3 regions of the Kitasatospora sp. NPDC057015 genome follow, and region 2 is predicted to be linked to each of the others. Evidence: riboswitches for the same ligand, from Rfam matches in the RefSeq annotation. Region 2 holds a riboswitch; each other region holds the start of a gene.
The links. Region 2 has a riboswitch for cobalamin ahead of ACFTWP_RS30575 (cobalamin biosynthesis protein). Riboswitches for the same ligand answer to the same signal wherever they lie in the genome.
Positions count from the first base shown of each region.

Region 1: another riboswitch for cobalamin. It lies ahead of cobN (cobaltochelatase subunit CobN); the one in region 2 lies ahead of ACFTWP_RS30575 (cobalamin biosynthesis protein).
Region 3: another riboswitch for cobalamin. It lies ahead of ACFTWP_RS16170 (ribonucleoside-diphosphate reductase subunit alpha); the one in region 2 lies ahead of ACFTWP_RS30575 (cobalamin biosynthesis protein).

Region 1 covers NZ_JBHUSG010000022.1:86,264-92,028, forward strand. Annotated here, with positions in the region: gene ACFTWP_RS21575 (precorrin-8X methylmutase) at 1-601, opposite strand, end outside; gene cobG (precorrin-3B synthase) at 598-1,878, opposite strand; cobalamin riboswitch at 1,968-2,093, shown strand; gene cobN (cobaltochelatase subunit CobN) at 2,284-5,765, shown strand, end outside.
Region 2 covers NZ_JBHUSG010000041.1:86,836-92,600, reverse strand. Annotated here, with positions in the region: gene ACFTWP_RS30580 (cobyric acid synthase) at 170-1,693, opposite strand; gene ACFTWP_RS30575 (cobalamin biosynthesis protein) at 1,690-2,673, opposite strand; cobalamin riboswitch at 2,802-2,936, opposite strand; gene ACFTWP_RS30570 (helix-turn-helix domain-containing protein) at 3,285-3,965, shown strand; gene ACFTWP_RS30565 (alpha/beta hydrolase family protein) at 4,244-5,359, shown strand.
Region 3 covers NZ_JBHUSG010000014.1:24,901-30,665, forward strand. Annotated here, with positions in the region: gene ACFTWP_RS16155 (glycosyltransferase family 2 protein) at 1-20, shown strand, start outside; gene ACFTWP_RS16160 (glycoside hydrolase family 26 protein) at 17-1,108, shown strand; gene ACFTWP_RS16165 (glycosyltransferase family 39 protein) at 1,105-3,303, shown strand; cobalamin riboswitch at 3,345-3,506, shown strand; gene ACFTWP_RS16170 (ribonucleoside-diphosphate reductase subunit alpha) at 3,667-5,765, shown strand, end outside.

The DNA.
Region 1 (5,765 bases), on a different contig from region 2:
TGACGGCGGCGGCGGCCATCGCACTGCCGCCGCGCCGGCCGCGGACCACCAGGTGCTCCAGCCGGGAGGGGTGCTCGGCCAGGGCCTGCTTGGACTCGGCGGCGCCGATGAAGCCGACCGGCACGCCGATCACGGCGGCCGGGCGGGGCGCCCCCGCCTCGATCAGCTCCAGCAGCCGGAAGAGCGAGGTCGGCGCGTTGCCGACGGCGACCACCGCGCCGTCCAGCCGCGGCAGCCACAGCTCCATGGCGGCGGCGCTGCGGGTGTTGCCCATCTTCCTCGCCAGCTCGGGCACCGACGGGTCGGAGAGGGTGCAGATCACCTCGTTGTCGGCCGGCAGCCGCTTGCGGGTCACCCCGCTGGCGACCATCGACACGTCGCAGAGGATCGGTGCGCCGGCGCGCAGCGCCCGGCGGGCGTCGGCCACCACGCCGGGCGACCAGAGCAGGTCCTCGACCAGGTCGGTCATGCCGCAGGCGTGGATCATGCGCACCGCGACCTGCGAGACGTCGGCGGGCAGGCCCGCCAGGTCGGCCTCGGCCCGGATGGTGGCAAAGGACTCGCGGTAGATCGCCGCCCCGTCCTTCTCGTACTCGATCACTTGGTCCTCCGGGCCCGGGCCACTGCGTCGGCCATCTGTTGCGTTGTCGTTGCTTGGTAGGTGGGTGCGGCGTCGGGGCGGCGGACGGCCACCCGGTACCCGTCCGGTGTGGCGAGGGCGTCCACCCACGTGCCGGCCGGGTGCCCGCACCGCCGCTCGCAGCCCGACCAGTGCACGGGCAGCAGCCGCCCGGCGGCCGGGTCGGCGCCGGCCAGCGCGCGGGCCGCGTCGCCGCGGACGTCCGCCAGGGACTTGGCGCAGCCGGGGGTCCCGGTGCAGGCCATGGCGAGTTCCCACGGGGAGTGCGGGTCGAGGCCGAGGCCGGCGGCCGTCAGCCGGCCGGTCCACGTCCGCGCCAGCTCCGGGGTGAGGCCCGGGACGACGGCACCGCGCCAGGGGGTCACCCGCAGTTCGCCTGCGCCGTCGGCGGCGGCCTCCGCCAGCAGCCGCCACTGCGCGACGCCGGCGCGGCCGAAGGGCAGGCCCGCCGAGAGCCCGTGGCGGCCGTCCGGGCCGGCCACCGGGCCCGCCTGCGGCAGCGCGCCGGACAGGACGGGCAGGGCGACGGCGGGCGAGCCGGGCGGGGTGAGCCGGGCGCCGTCCGGGTCGGCCTCGCGGATCCGCCAGGCCTGGGCGCCGGTCTCCCGCAGCAGGGTGAGGAAGTCCTGAGCCGCGCGCAGTGCCTCGGCGACGGCGCGCACCGCCGGTACGCGCAGGGCGGTGGTGGCACGCCCGAGGCGCAGGAGTGCCCGGTCGGCGGGGGTTGCGATCAATGTCACATCGGCGTCGAGGCCGGCGACGTCGCCCCGGCCGTCGTCGAGGGCGAACAGGAACCGGCCGGAGAGGGCGGTGGACCACTCGGCGGCGCACAGTGCGGCGTCCAGCTCGCGGGCCCAAGTGGTCACGTCCGCATGCCCGTTGCCGTCGATCCCGGCGAGCGGTGAGGCCACGATGTTGCGTATCCGCTCGTGCCGGTCGGAGGGCAGCAGGCCGGCGGCGCGCAGCCGGCCGCCGAGCTCGGCCCCGCAGCCCTCGGGCAGGCCCCGCAGTTGGACGTTCCCCCGCGAGGTGGTCTCCAGGTGCCCGTCCCCGAGCTCCTCGGCGGCGGCGGCCAGCGCGAGCACCTGACGGCTCGTCAGCAGGCCGCCGGGCAGCCTGACTCGGGCGAGCGCGCCGTCGTCGGCCGTATGTAGACGAAGGGCCCCCGGGCACGCGTCCTCGCGTGCCCGGTCGGGCACGCCGGGGCCCGGGGCGACGGGGTCGGGTGTGGGTGACATGGCGGCGAGCATACCCAGGATCCGGCCGGGGACTCTGTCCCGTGGATCACCCTCAGCGCCTACTATGCTCGCGGGCGGATCCTTCGGGGTCCGCTCACGCCAGAGACGGCGCAAAGGGGAGGAAACCGGTGCAAACCCGGTGCGGTCCCGCCACTGTGACCACGGTTCATCGGCCGTGGGAGCCAGGAACTCCTGCCGTCCCGATTCCCCCGCGCTCCGGCCGGGGGTCCCCCACGGGGCGCGGACCCCGAGGAAGGCTCGACCTATGCGCTGCCGCATGCCTGCGCCCGGGCTCACGCCCGCGCCGGACGCCGTGCCCCCGCCCGTGCCGTCGTCCGGGCGCACGCCCGCGCTGACGCCCACGCTCATGCCCCTGCCCGCCATCGAGGCCGGGAGGGCCTTCGCATGATCCTGCTTCTGTCGACCTCCGACACCGACCTGCTGAGTGCCCGGGCGAGCGAGGGCCCGGTCGGGTACCGCCTCGGCAACCCGGCCCGCCTCACCGCCGAGGACCTCCCGGCGCTGGTGGAGGGCACCGACCTGGTGGTCGTCCGGCTGCTCGGCGGGCGCCGGGCCTGGCAGGAGGGCCTGGACGCGCTGCTGGCCGGCCCCCGCCCGGTGATCGTGCTGACCGGCGAGCAGGCCCCCGACGCCCAGCTGATGGAGCTGTCCACCGTTCCCGCCGGCATCGCCGCCGAGGCGCACGCCTACCTCGCGCACGGCGGCCCGGCGAACCTCGCCGAGCTCGGCGCCTTCCTCTCCGACACCGTGCTGCTGACCGGCCACGGCTTCGCCGCCCCCGCCTCCGCGCCCGAGTGGGGCCCGCTGGAGCGCACCGCGACGGCGGAGAACGCCGACGGCCCGGTGATCGCGGTGCTCTACTACCGCGCCCACCACATGAGCGGCAACACCGCCTTCGTCGAGACGCTCTGCCGGGCGATCGAGGACAAGGGCGCCCGCCCGCGCCCGCTGTACTGCTCCTCGCTGCGCGGCGCCGAGCCCGAGCTGCTGGCCGAGCTGGCGCAGGCCGACGCGATCATCACCACCGTCCTCGCGGCCGGCGGCACCCGCCCCGCCGACGCCTCCGCCGGCGGCGACGAGGAGGCCTGGGACGCGGGCGCGCTGGCCGCCCTCGACCGCCCGATCCTCCAGGCGCTCTGCCTGACCTGGTCGCGCGCCGCCTGGGAGGCCAGCGACGACGGCCTCTCCCCGCTGGACACCGCCACCCAGGTCGCCGTCCCCGAGTTCGACGGCCGCCTGATCACCGTCCCGTTCTCCTTCAAGGAGCTGGACGAGGACGGCCTGACCGTCTACGCGGCCGACCCCGAGCGGGCCGCCCGGGTCGCCGGCATCGCGGTACGGCACGCCCGGCTGCGGTACATCCCGGCCGCCGAGCGGCGGCTCGCCCTGGTGCTCTCCGCGTACCCGACCAAGCACGCCCGGGTGGGCAACGCCGTCGGCCTGGACACCCCGGCCAGCGCGGTGCGCCTGCTGACCCGGCTGCGTGCGGAGGGCATGGACCTCGGGCCGCTGGACGGGCCGGACGCGCTGCCGGGCCTGGCGCCCCGGCCCGACGGCCCGGAGGCGGGCGGGCGATCTGCGCTGAACGACACCCACGAGGGCGACGCGCTGATCCACGCCCTGATCGCGGCCGGCGGCTACGACCAGGACTGGCTGACCGAGGACCAGCTCGCCCGCAACCCGGTGCGGATCCCGGCCGCCGACTACCGCCGCTGGTACGCCGAGCTGCCCGCGGGCCTGCGCGAGGAGGTCGAGCGGCACTGGGGGCCGGCGCCCGGCGAGCTGTACGTGGACCGCAGCGTCAACCCGGACGGCGACATCGTGCTCGCCGCCCTGCGGGCCGGGAACCTGCTGGTGCTGATCCAGCCGCCGCGCGGCTTCGGCGAGAACCCGGTGGCGATCTACCACGACCCCGACCTGCCGCCCTCGCACCACTACCTGGCCGCCTACCGCTGGATCGCGGCCGCCCAGGAGGACGGCGGCTTCGGCGCCGACGCGGTCGTCCACCTCGGCAAGCACGGCAACCTGGAGTGGCTGCCCGGCAAGACCGCCGCGCTGTCCGCGGAGTGCGGACCGGACGCGGCGCTCGGCGACCTGCCGCTGGTCTACCCCTTCCTGGTGAACGACCCGGGCGAGGGCACCCAGGCCAAGCGCCGGGCGCACGCCACCCTGGTCGACCACCTGGTGCCGCCGATGGCCCGGGCCGAGAGCTACGGCGACATCGCGCGGCTGGAGCAGCTGCTCGACGAGCACGCCAACATCGCCGCGATGGACCCGGCGAAGCTGCCGGCCGTCCGGGCCCAGATCTGGACGCTGATCCAGGCCGCCCGCCTCGACCACGACCTCGGGCTCGCCGAGCGGCCGGAGGACGACGGCTTCGACGACTTCCTGCTGCACGTGGACGGCTGGCTCTGCGAGGTGAAGGACGCCCAGATCCGGGACGGCCTGCACGTGCTGGGCCAGGCCCCGGTCGGCGTCGACCGGGTCAACATCGTGCTCGCCATCCTGCGGGCCCGGCAGATCTGGGGCGGCGTGGCCGCGCTGCCCGGCCTGCGCGAGGCGCTCGGCCTGGACGAGTCCGCGCCCACGCTCGGCGCGGCCGACGCCGCCGAGGCGAAGGCCCGCGAGCTGGTCGAGGCGATGGAGGCCGAGGACTGGGCTCCGGAGGCGGTCGAGAAGGTCGCGGCCGGTCTGCCGCCGGCCGTGGCCGAGGTGCTGGACTTCGGCGCCCGCCAGCTGGTGCCGCGGCTCGCCGCCACCACCGACGAGTTGGACGCCGTGCTGCACGCGCTCGGCGGCGGCTTCGTCAAGGCCGGCCCGTCCGGCTCGCCGCTGCGCGGACTGGTCAACGTGCTGCCCACCGGCCGCAACTTCTACTCGGTGGACCCGAAGGCGGTGCCCAGCCGGCTCGCCTGGGAGACCGGCCAGGCGCTGGCCGACTCGCTGGTGGAGCGCTACCGGGCCGACAACGACGGCGCCTACCCGTCGTCGGTGGGCCTCTCGCTCTGGGGCACCAGCGCGATGCGCACCGCCGGCGACGACATCGCCGAGGCCTTCGCGCTGCTCGGCGTCCGCCCGGTCTGGGACGACGCGTCGCGCCGGGTGAACGGCCTGGAGGCGATCAGCCCGGCCGAGCTCGGCCGCCCGCGGATCGACGTGACGCTGCGCATCTCCGGCTTCTTCCGCGACGCGTTCCCGCACGTGGTCAACCTGCTGGACGACGCGGTGCGACTGGCCGCCCGCCAGGAGGAGACGGACGAGGAGAACTTCGTCCGCGCCCACGTGCAGGCCGACCTGGCCGTGCACGGCGACGAGCGCAAGGCCACCGTCCGGGTGTTCGGCTCCCGCCCGGGCACCTACGGCGCCGGCCTGCTCCAGCTGATCGACAGCCGGGACTGGCGCACCGACGCCGACCTGGCCGAGGTCTACACGGTCTGGGGCGGCTACGCCTACGGCCGCGACCTCGGTGGCCGCCCGGCCCGCGAGGAGATGGAGACGGCGTACAAGCGGATCACGGTGGCGGCGAAGAACACCGACACCCGTGAGCACGACATCGCCGACTCGGACGACTACTTCCAGTACCACGGCGGCATGGTGGCCACCGTCCGGGCGCTCACCGGCAGGGCCCCGACCGCGTACATCGGCGACTCGACCCGCCCGGAGACCGTCCGGACCCGCACCCTCACCGAGGAGGCGGCCCGGGTCTTCCGCGCCCGGGTGGTCAACCCGCGCTGGATCGAGGCGATGCGCCGGCACGGCTACAAGGGCGCGTTCGAGATGGCGGCGACCGTCGACTACCTGTTCGGCTACGACGCCACCACCGGCGTGGTCGCCGACTGGATGTACGAGAAGCTCACCCAGGAGTA
Region 2 (5,765 bases):
GAAGGAGCGGGGTTCGGGCCGAGTCTGGCAAGGCGGAGGATGGAGTGGCAGCGGAGCTGCGGCGACTGACGACAACGCTGTCCAGGCGATTGCCCGGGCGCCGCGACGCCGCCCCCCGATTGCCGGTCAGTCTTAGCTGGTCCTGCGGCATCCGTACCCGTCCGGCCCCTCACGGCGCACCCGGCGGCACGAAGGGCAGCCCCTGCGCCGGGACGCCGTCCTCGATCATCCGCCACAGTGCGCCGGTGTCGGCGTGCTCCTCGATCAGGTCGCCGAGGCGGTCCAGCCGCGACTCGCGGGCCGCCGCGAAGGAGGTGTCCGGGGCGGGCACGAACGCCCGGCCGGCCAGCTTCGCCGCCTCGCGCAGCAGTTCGCGGCGGAACCCGTCGTTCTCCAGCACGCCGTGCCAGGTGGTGCCCCACACCGCGCCGACCCGGCAGCCGTCCAGGGCCCGCCCGGCGCCGTCCGAGACGAACGGCTCGCCGCCCTCCACGGCGACCACGCCGTGGTGGATCTCGTAGCCCTCGACCGGCTGCCCGAAGGCCTCGCCGGTCGGCCGGGCGAGCACCTTCTCGGCGCCGAACCGCACCCGCGCGGGCAGCAGCCCCAGCCCGTCGACGGCGCCGGCCTTCGACTCCACCTCGTCCACGATCTCGCTCGCCAGCATCTGGTAGCCGCCGCAGACGCCCAGCACGGGCAGCCCGGCGGCGGCCCGCGCCCGCAGCGCCGGCTCCAGCCCGCGCTCGCGCAGCCAGGCCAGGTCCGCGACGGTGGCCCGGGTGCCGGGCAGGATCACCAGGTCGGCGTCGGCCAGCTCCTCGGGCCGGGTGGCCCAGCGGACCAGCACCCCCGGCTCCTGCGCCAGCGCGTCCACGTCGGTGAAGTTGGACAGCCGGGGGAAGCGCACCACGGCGACCCGCAGCACGTCCGCCCCGAGCGGGCCGCGCGCGTCCTCGCGGTCGACCACGGTGGAGAGGTCCAGCGAGTCCTCGGCGTCCAGCCACAGGCCCTTGAGCATCGGCAGGGTGCCCAGCACCGGACGGCCGGTCAGCCGGTGCAGCATCTCCAGGCCGGGCTCCAGCAGCCGGGCGTCGCCGCGGAACTTGTTCACGAACCAGCCGGCCACGTGCCGCTGGTCCTCGGCCGAGAGCAGCGCCAGCGTGCCGTACATGGCGGCGAAGACCCCGCCCCGGTCGATGTCGCCCACCACCACCACGGGCAGTGCGGCGGCGGTGGCCAGGCCCATGTTGGCGATGTCGCGGTCCCGCAGGTTGATCTCGGCGGGCGACCCCGCCCCCTCGCAGACCACCACGTCGTAGCGGCGCCGCAGATCGGCCAGGCACTCCAGGGAGCGCTCCAGCAGGACGGGCTTGCGCTCGCGGTAGTCCAGCGCGCCGACCTCCGCGACGGCCCGCCCGAGCAGGACGACCTGGCTGCGGCCGTCCGCTCCCGGCTTGAGCAGCACCGGGTTCATCGCCGCCTCCGGCTCGACCCGGGCGGCCTGCGCCTGCATCGCCTGCGCGCGGCCGATCTCGGCGCCGTCGGCGGTGACGAAGGAGTTCAGCGACATGTTCTGCGCCTTGAACGGCGCGACCTTGACGCCCTGTCGGGCCAGCCAGCGGCAGATGCCGGAGGTGACCACGCTCTTGCCGGCGTCCGAGGTCGTTCCGGCGACCAGCAGTGCCCCGCTCACGAGCGGCCACCCTTCCGTCGATGTGTGAGGCCCCGGCCCGCACGGTGCAGGAGGGCGTGCCCGACGGCGGTGACGCCGAGCGCGAGCAGCCCGACCCGGCGGGAGAGCCGGCAGGCCCGTTCGATGTCCGCCGCCGACACGGGCGGCAGTTCGGCGCCCAGCACCGGCCGGTGCTCGACCCGCTCGCCGTAGGTCAGGGTGCCGCCGAGCCGCACGCCCAGCGCTCCGGCGAAGGCCGCCTCCGCCTGCCCGGCGTTCGGGCTGGGGTGGGCCGAGCCGTCGCGGTGCCAGACCCGCCAGGCGGTGGCCGGCTGCGGTGCGGCGCAGACCGCCAGCAGCGCGGTGAGCCGGGCGCCGGGCCAGCCGGCCACGTCGTCCAGCCGGGCCGAGGCCCAGCCGAACCGGGCGTAGCGCGGCGAGCGGTGCCCGACCATGGCGTCGAGGGTGTTGACGGCCCGGAAGGCCAGCAGGCCCGGGGTGCCCGCCAGCGAACCCCAGACCAGGGCGTTCACCACGGCGTCGGCGGTGTTCTCGGCGACCGACTCCACCACCGCCCGGGCGATCTGCTGCCCGTCCAGCCCGCTGGGATCGCGCCCGCACAGGTGGGGGAGCCGCTCACGGGCGGCGGTGAGGTCGCCCGCCGAGAGCGAGCGACCGATGGTGCGGGCCTCCCGGGTGAGCGAGGTGCCGCCGAGCACCGTCCAGGTCGCGGCGGCGGCCAGCGCGGCCCGGCCGGCCGGGGAGCGTCCGAGGGTGCGGTCGGCCAGCACGGCGCCGGCCGCGACGGTGCCCACGCAGAGCGCGGTGTACGCGGCGCCGGCCGCGCGCCGGTCGCGCCAGAGCAGCCCTTCGAGGCGCCCGGCGGCGCTGCCGAAGGCGGCCACCGGGTGGCCGCGGCGGGGGTCGGCGAAGCGGGTGTCGGCGAGGTAGCCGGCGGCGGCGCCGAGGGCGAAGGCTGCGCCGCGGGTCAGCCCGCGCACGGCAGGGGCGACGCGGCGGGGCGGCGGCGGGCTCGGTTCGACGGTGGCCGGTGGGTGGCCCGGGCAGCCTGCATGGCGTGCGTGTCCTCACTCAGGGTCCGCGCCCTGGATCGACGTACCGGGGGCGAGAGTCTCCTGGCTTCCGGGTCGGACACACCCTCGGGCCTTCCCGCGGGCTTCTGACGGACCGCCGTGACCATTCGTTCGAGCGTGCTCCCCGGTGACAGTGGCGGGACCGCGCCGGACTCGCACCGGCTTCCTCTGCATGCCTCCGTTTGGCTGAAGGATCCCATCACGCGGCGGAACCGGGAGTCAACCAAGGCCACCGAGGGTTTGGTCACACGCGCCGTCCCCGTGCGCGGCGCGCGCGGCGGGTCCGCCGGTGCACGAGCGCGCAGGCCAGGGCCGCGCTACCCGCGTAGCGGAGGAGTCTTGGAGGAAACCGTCACTACCTCCGAGTAGCGCGCCCGTCGAACCGTCAGGATCTGTGCGATCCACCAGTCGCGCGAGGGGGCCCTGAGCTGCGCTTCGTGCGTTCGGCGACTGGGGTGGGCCCGGGCCGGCCCGTACGGTCGTTCCTCATGCGACCCAGAAAGCCCTCAGTCACGCCGGTGCCCTTCTCGCCCATGGCGGCCAGGGCGCACCGCGCCGGGCTGGGCCTGACTCCCCAGCAGGTGGCGGAGGGCATGGCCGCGCACGGGGTCCGGTTGCTGCCGGCCCACGTCATCGGCTGGGAGACCGGGGAGATCCGGCCCTCCGAGGAGGAGTTCGTCGCACTGGCCCGCGCCCTGTGGTGCCCGCCCGCCCAGCTGATGGGCGCCCGCCCCGCCTGCCTGCGCGACTTCCGGGTGGCCCGCGAGCTCGGCCGGGAGGAGGCGGCCCGCCGGATCGGCCTGTCGCCGCGCGCCTACGACCTCGCCGAGGACGCGGGCCGGTGGACCGGTGACGAGGACCAGACCTACCAGCTGGCCCAGGTGCTCGGGATGACCCTGCGGGACGTGGTGGCCGTCCTCGGCCGTGAGGAGGAGCTCGACCAGCGCCTGCGGCGCTGCATCGACGGGCGCTGGCAGGCGCAGGTGAAGGCGGTCGGGCGGATGGTCCCGGTGCCCCGGGAGCTCCTCGCCGCCGTGCTGACGGACCTGCAGAACGAGTACCAGGTGACGGCGCACTGGGGCTCCGGCGGCTGGGGCTCCTCCGCCCCGGCCCAGCCGGAGCCGGCGCAGCAGACCCGGCCGATCGGCGAGCGGTTCTGGGAGCTGATGTCGCGCCAGCCCACCGACATCCCGGTCTGACCCCGTCCGTTTCCCACCCCTCCTTCCTCTCCTTCCTCTCCCTTCTCTCTCCTCCCTCTGCCCCCGCGCGGCCGTCCTCTCCCGGGCCCCTCTCCCCGGCCGGTCTCCCGCTCCCGTGCCCCGGACGGCCCCGTACCGGTGGCCGCCCGCCCGGTCGGCGCGTGGACTGGTGTCGGTCATGCAACGGTGCGCCGCGGCCCACCGCGCGGCGCACCGCACCACCGTGCCGCGCGGCGCGGTGGCCGTCCGCGGCGGAGCAGCAGAGCGGGGAGCGAGATATGCGATGGGGAACCGCAGCAGTCGTGGCGGCCGCCGTGGCCGGTACGGGCGTCGCCGTGCTGGCCCTCGGGCGCAGGGTCTCGGAGCGGTCGGTGCACCCCCGTGCGGGCCGGGGGACGGGCGCCCTGCCCGTGCGCGTGGTCGGCCTGGCGGCCGGGCGCCTCACCCTCACCCGGACTCCGGAGACGGCCCGTGCGGGCCGCTACGCCGTCGAGTGGGGCGTGGACGGCCACGCGGTGGTCGGCGAGGTCCTGCGGGTCGACCAGCAGGGCGTCACCCGCGTGCTGGAGCGCGCCGACAGCGGCACCCTGGAGGTCGGCACCACCGTGCGGCTGACGCCCCGGGTGTACCTCGGCGACCCCACCACCGCGCTGGGCCTGCCCTTCCTGGAGACCGGGGCGGTCGGCGAGTCCGGCCCGCTCCCGGCCTGGTACCTGGACGGCATGCGCGGGACCTGGGTGCTGCTGGTGCACGGCCCGGGTGCGGACCGCCAGCAGACCCTGCCGGTCGTCCCCGTCCTGCACCGGCTGCGCCTGCCCGTCCTGTCCGTGACGTACCGGGGTGACGAAGGCGCGCCGGCCTCGCCCGACGGGCTCGGCCACTTCGGCGAGACCGAGTGGCGCGACGTCGAGGCGGCCGTCCGGCTGGCCCTGGACAGCGGCGCGGGCAAGGTCGTCCTGTACGGCTGGTCCCTGGGCGCCACGATGGCGCTGCAGACGGCTGCCCGGTCCGCCTGGGCGCACGCGGTGAGCGGTCTGATCCTCGACTCGCCGGTACTGGACTGGTCCGAGACGGTGCGCCGCGAGGCGACCCGCGCGGGGGTCAGCTCCCCGCTGGCCGGGCTCGGCGCGCTGGCCGCGCAGGGGCGGTCCGGCGTCGACCTGGCGGGTTTCGCCCGGCTCGCCGAGGGCGCCGACCTTCGGGTGCCCACGCTGCTGATGCACAGCCCGGACGACACCGTCGCCCCCTGGCGGGCGTCCGCCCGGCTGGCGCAGCGCCGTGAGGACCTGGTCACGTTGCGGCCGGTGCCGGGGGCCGACCACGTGGCGCTGTGGAACGCCGATCCGGCCGGGTACGAGGAGAACCTCCGGCGCTTCCTCACCCCGCTGCTCTGAGCGGGGCGGCCCGGGGGCGATCCGAGCGGGGCGGCCCCGGGCGGTCCGATCTCCGAGCCGGATGGGGGCGGCGGCGCCCGGGCCACCCGGCGCTCCCGGGCCCCCCGAGGCCGGCGGATGCCCCTCGGACCGGGCCGAGGGCGGCCTGCGGGGGCTCCCGAGAGGTGGGCATACCACCTATTTGGTGACGTGATCACGTCATTTATGTCCTGCGCAGGCCCGGTTTGGGGCCTGTTGCCCGATCTTGCGGCCCTCCCCGCCCCGGCTCCCCACAGACTCGCCGAACTCGATGTGACAGAACGCCCGTACACGGGGAAGACTGCACGGCGTGACGTCTCGGAACCCGCGCGACCGTGATGCCCCGCTCCCGCCGACGATCGGTACCGGCGCGACGGTGACCCGTCTG
Region 3 (5,765 bases), on a different contig from region 2:
GTCCCACGGAAGCTGTGTGATCACCGTGTCCGCCCGCCGTACCCGGCGCCTCGCGCGCCGTTCGCCCGCGCTGCTCCCGCTCCTGGCGGCAGGTCTGCTGCTGCTGAGCGGCTGCGGCCCGGCGGACCCGGGCTTCGCCCTGCCCGCGGAGGCCGCCGCGGCGCCCGCGGCCACCGGCGGCCCCTCCCCCGACGCCACCGCGGCCGCGGCCCCGGCCGCCACCACGCGGCCCCGGGCGCAGGCCACCGACATCCCGTACGACGTCACCCCGCTGCTCAGTCCGGACCACAAGTACCTGGGCGCCGCGCTGCCCGGCGTGCCCGAGTCGATGGACGCGCTGGGCGGCTACACCGCGGCGATCGGCAAGCAGCCGAACGTCCTGGAGTACTACGCGGGCTGGGGCGACGGCTTCGACACCGCGGGCGTCCGCCGGATCTACGACGCCGGCGCGCTGCCGTACATGGCGTGGGAGCCGCACTCCCCCTCCATGGCGGCGATCGCCGCCGGCGCGACGGACGACTACGTCAAGGACGTGGCCAAGGCCGCCGCCAAGCTCAACCTGCCCATCGCCATCAGCATCGCGCACGAGATGAACGGCGACTGGTACCCCTGGGGCCGACAGGCCAGCAGCGCCGAGGAGTTCGTCGCGGCCTGGCGCCACGTCCACGACCTCTTCGACCGGGCCGGCGCGACCAACGTGATCTGGGTCTGGAGCCCCAACATCACCGACCCCGCCCCCAACACCCGGCTGGCGCCGTACTACCCCGGCGACACCTACGTGGACTGGGCCGGCATGACCGGCTACTTCACCCTCACCGGGCCGAAGACCTTCGAGACGCTGTACGGGCCGACGATGGCCGAGATCCGTACGTTCAGCCAGAAGCCCTTCTTCATCAGCGAGACCGCCTCCCAGCAGGGCAACCGCCAGCGCGCCGACGTCAACCAGCTCTTCTCCGGGCTGGAGGCGCACGAGGACGTCGTCGGCTTCGTCTGGTTCAACATCGTGAAACGCGCGGACTGGCGGATCGAGGCCGTCCCGCCCTCGCTCGCGGAGTACAAGAAGCGCGCCTCCGACCCTCGCTACGGCTTCGACATCCGGAACCCATGATGCCCTCAGAGACCGACTCCTGGTTCACGCCGCAGACGCCGGCCCAGCCCCCGTACGAGGAGGAGCCGCAGGCCCGGTACGCCCGGCCCGCGGAGCACGACCACCGCCGGCCCCGGGCGGGCGCGGACGCTCCGGTCGCGCCCGGGTACGGCCGGGAGTCCGCCGACGCCGGCGTCTACCTCCCGGCCGATCCCGACCCGGCCCACCCCGGCCACCCGGACGGCCCGGCCGACCCGGCCGACCCGGCCGTGGCCGTGGCCGTGGCCGACCCCCGGCAGGCCGGAGAGGCGCCGCGGGCCCCGGAGGCCCGGGAGGCCCTGGAGGGCGACCGGCCGGCGCCGGGACGCCACGCCGGGCCGGGCCACCCCGACGCCGAGCGGCACCCCCGCGGCCGGCGGGGCGCCGCGCCGGACGGGGCCGCGGCAGCGGAGGCGTACGGCGAGGCGCAGGCGTACCCGCGCGAGCAGGCCCACCCGCGCGAGGACGAGCACCGCGAGGCGCGGTACGCGGGAGCGGAGGCGTACCCGCAGGAGGCCCGCCCGCACGAGGCGTACCCGCGCGAGGCCCGCCCGCACGAGGACGAGCACCCCGACGAGGAGCACGCCGGAGCCGACCGGCCCGTCGAGCCGGTCCGGTACGCGGGCGAGGGCGACCAGGCCGTGGCGCTGGCGCCGTACCGAATACCGCAGGTCCCGGCCACCGGCTGGGACCACGCCACCAGCCCCCGGCGGCGGTGGATCGGCCGCGGGCTGCTGTTCGGCGTGCTGGCCGTCCAGGCGGCGCTCTCGCTGCGCCTGCTGGGTGCCGCGCACCCCGACGAGGCGGTCGCCATGATCGTCGGCCGCCAGCAGCTGGACCACCTGCTCAACGGCGCCGCGGTGACCACCGACCTGGTCGGCCAGATCCCCGGATCGCCGTGGCTCTACCCGCCGCTGGCCGGGGCCGCCGCCAACGCCAGCGGCATCTTCGGCGCCCGGCTGCTCAGCCTGGTCTTCGCCCTGGTGGCGACCGCCCTGCTCTACTCGATCACCAACCGGCTCTTCAACGAGCGCGCGGCCATCTGCGGGGCCGGGGCGTACGCGGTGCTGCAGTCGACCGTGGTGGTCGGCTTCTACGCCGCCCCGGACGCGCTCGCCGTCCTGCTGGTCGCCGGCGCGACCTGGATCGTCGTACGGACCAGCCGCGCACCCGTCGCCCTCGTCCTGCTGGCGGCGCCGGTCGCGGCCCTCGCGGTCGCGGTGGAGTACGCCTCGGTGTTCGCGCTGCCCACCGTGGTCGCCCTGGCCCTGATCACGGCCTGGCCGTACCGGGGCCGCGGCCCCGCCGTGCTGCGGGCGGCCCTGCTGGCCGTGGGCACGGTCGCCGTGCTGCTGCCCTTCGGCCTCCTGTCCGACGTCGTCTCGTGGACGCCCGCGCGCGGCCAGGGCACCCAGGGGATCGGCTCGATCCTCACCGCCGCCGCGCAGTGGGGCGGTCTGTTCACGGTGCTCGCCGTGGCCGGCGGGGTGGCGTACGTCCGCCGCGAGCGGATGAACGAGTCGCCGGAGACCGATGCCGTCACCGCCTCGCGGCTCCGCCGGATCGCGCTGACCGTGGCCCTGTGCGGGACGGCGCTGCTGATCCCGGCCCTGCACGCCTACCTGCAGACCTCCGCGGTGATGTTCCGGCACATCGGCTTCGGGATGCTCTTCGCGGCCCCGCTGGCCGGCGTGGGCATCACCCGGCTGGTCGGCGCGCACTTCCGCAACCCCCAGCTGGGCATCCTGGTGTGGGTGGTGCTGCTGGCCCTGGGCCTGGAACAGGCCGCGCTGCGGTTCCAGAACGGGCCGGACTCCGGCCGGCTGCTCAGCGTCCTGCGGGTGCACGCCGATCCGAAGGGCCGCTACCTCACCGAGGTCGACGGGCTGCCGGAGTACTACCTGGGCGCCGTCACCAGGGCCGACCAGTGGGTCTCGGCCCGCAAGGGCACCGACTACGTGGATCCGGCCGGGGTCGCGCACCACGGGGACGAGGGCACCGTCGCCGCGATCCGGGACGGCTGGTTCAGTCTGGTCGTCCTCGACAGCACCGCGCCGGTGGCCACGGACCGGGCCGTCGCGGCCGCCCTGGGCAGCAGCGGGCGCTACCGGCTGATCGCCCAGTTCACCTCGCCGACGGGTGATTCCGATACGTACAAGGTGTTCCTGAGGCTCTGAGCGGGGTGGTGGCGGGTGTGCGCGTACGACACGCCCGCTACTACATATGGTGCCGCGATAGTCAGCCGCCACTAGATGTATGCTCACTCCTGCTGTCGAACGCAGGGGAACCCGGTGGAAGTCCGGGACTGCCCCGCAGCGGTGAGCGGGCTGCCCGAGCGGCCCCGCGAGTCCGATGACCTGCCGACGGCGTGCCACAGGGCTTCCCCGCAGTCGCCGTGCAGCACAGCAGTTTCGTCCGGGCCTCGCGGGTGGGCCGGGGGGTGGTTCGCGCGCGCCGTGAGGTGTTCCGCGCTGCGCTCCCCTGCGCCCATACGGCCCGGCAGCCCCCTCGCCGACCGCCGCCGCCAGGAGAGAAGCGCCTTGACCATCGCTGCCTCAGTCGCCCTGCCCGCCCAGGGTTCCAGCCCCGCCGTCCCGTCCGACCCGACGGTGTCCGACCCCGGTGGAGCGCTCCTGCGCCTCCTGACCGACCGCAGTGCCGACCTGCCCCAGGTCGACCCCGGCCACGTCGCCGCCGCCGCCCTGCGCGGCCGGCACGCCGGCTCCGACTTCGCGGAGCTGCGCGGGCTGGCCGTCGAGGCCGCCGCGTCGATGATCGCCGAGGACCCGCAGTACTCGAAGCTCGCGGCCCGGCTGCTCGCCCTGGAGATCCAGGACGAGGCCGTCGGCCAGGGCGCCGTGTCCTTCTCCGCCTCGATCGTCGTCGGCCATGCCGAGGGCCTGATCGGCGACACCACCGCCGCGTTCGTCGCCAAGCACGCGGACGAGCTGGACGCCCTGATCGACCAGCGGGGCGACGACCGCTTCGAGTACTTCGGCCTGCGCACCGTGCAGTCCCGCTACCTGCTGCGCCACCCGATCACCCGCAAGGTGATCGAGACCCCGCAGCACTTCCTGCTCCGCGTCGCCAGCGGCCTGGCGGTCGGCGACGACGGGCAGTCGGTGCGCGAGGTCTCGGAGCTGTACGCGCTGATGAGCGCGCTGTCCTACCTGCCGTCCTCGCCGACGCTCTTCAACTCCGGCACCAAGCACCCGCAGATGTCCAGCTGCTACCTGCTGGACTCGCCGCTGGACAACCTGGACTCGATCTACTCGCGCTACGCGCAGATCGCCCGGCTCTCCAAGCACGCCGGCGGCATCGGCCTGTCCTACAGCCGGATCCGGTCGCGCGGCTCGCTGATCCGCGGCACCAACGGCAAGTCCAACGGCATCGTGCCGTTCCTGCGCACCCTCGACTCCTCGGTGGCGGCCGTCAACCAGGGCGGCCGGCGCAAGGGCGCGGCCTGCGTCTACCTGGAGACCTGGCACGCGGACATCGAGGAGTTCCTGGAGCTCCGCGACAACACCGGCGAGGAGGCGCGGCGCACCCACAACCTGAACCTCGCCCACTGGATCCCGGACGAGTTCATGCGCCGCGTCAACGCGGGCACCGACTGGTCGCTGTTCTCCCCCGCCGACGTGCCCGAGCTGGTCGACCTGTGGGGTGCCGACTTCGACGCGGCGTACCTGAAGGCCGAGGCCGAGGGCAAGGCCCAGCGCACCATCCCCGCGCAGACGCTGTACGCCCGGATGATGCGGACCCTGGCGCAGACCGGCAACGGCTGGATGACCTTCAAGGACGCCTCCAACCGCGCCGCCAACCAGACCGCCGTCCCCGGCCGGACCGTCCACTCCTCGAACCTCTGCACGGAGATCCTGGAGGTCACGGACGACTCCGAGACCGCCGTCTGCAACCTCGGCTCGGTCAACCTGGGCGCCCACGTGGCCCCCGGCGCCTCCCCCGCCGATCTCGTGGGCGCGATGGACTGGGACCGGCTGGACTCGACCGTCCGCACCGCCGTCACCTTCCTCGACCGCGTGGTGGACATCAACTTCTACCCGACCCCCGAGGCCGGCGCCTCCAACTCCCGCTGGCGCCCGGTGGGCCTCGGCGTGATGGGCCTGCAGGACGTCTTCTTCCAGCTCCGGCTGGACTTCGACTCCGCCGAGGCCAAGCGGCTCTCCACGCTGATCGCCGAGCGGATCATGCTGGTCGCCTACGAGCGCTCCAGCGAGCTGGCCGAGCAGCTGGGCCGGCACGAGGCGTACGCGGAGACCCGCGCCGCCCGCGGCCAGCTGCACATCGACCACTTCGAGACGGCCCCGCACTGGGCGGAGCGCTGGGACGCGCTGCGCGCCCGGATCGCCACCACCGGCCTGCGCAACTCGCTGCTGCTGGCGATCGCGCCGACCGCGACCATCGCGTCGATCGCCGGCGTGTACGAGTGCATCGAGCCGCAGGTCTCCAACCTCTTCAAGCGCGAGACCCTCTCCGGCGAGTTCCTCCAGGTCAACCCGTACCTGGTCCGCGAGCTCAAGGAACTGGGCGTCTGGGACGCGCAGACCCGGGACGCGCTGCGCGAGGCCAACGGCTCGGTGCAGGAGCTCAACTGGCTGCCGGCCGAGGTCCGCTCGCTGTA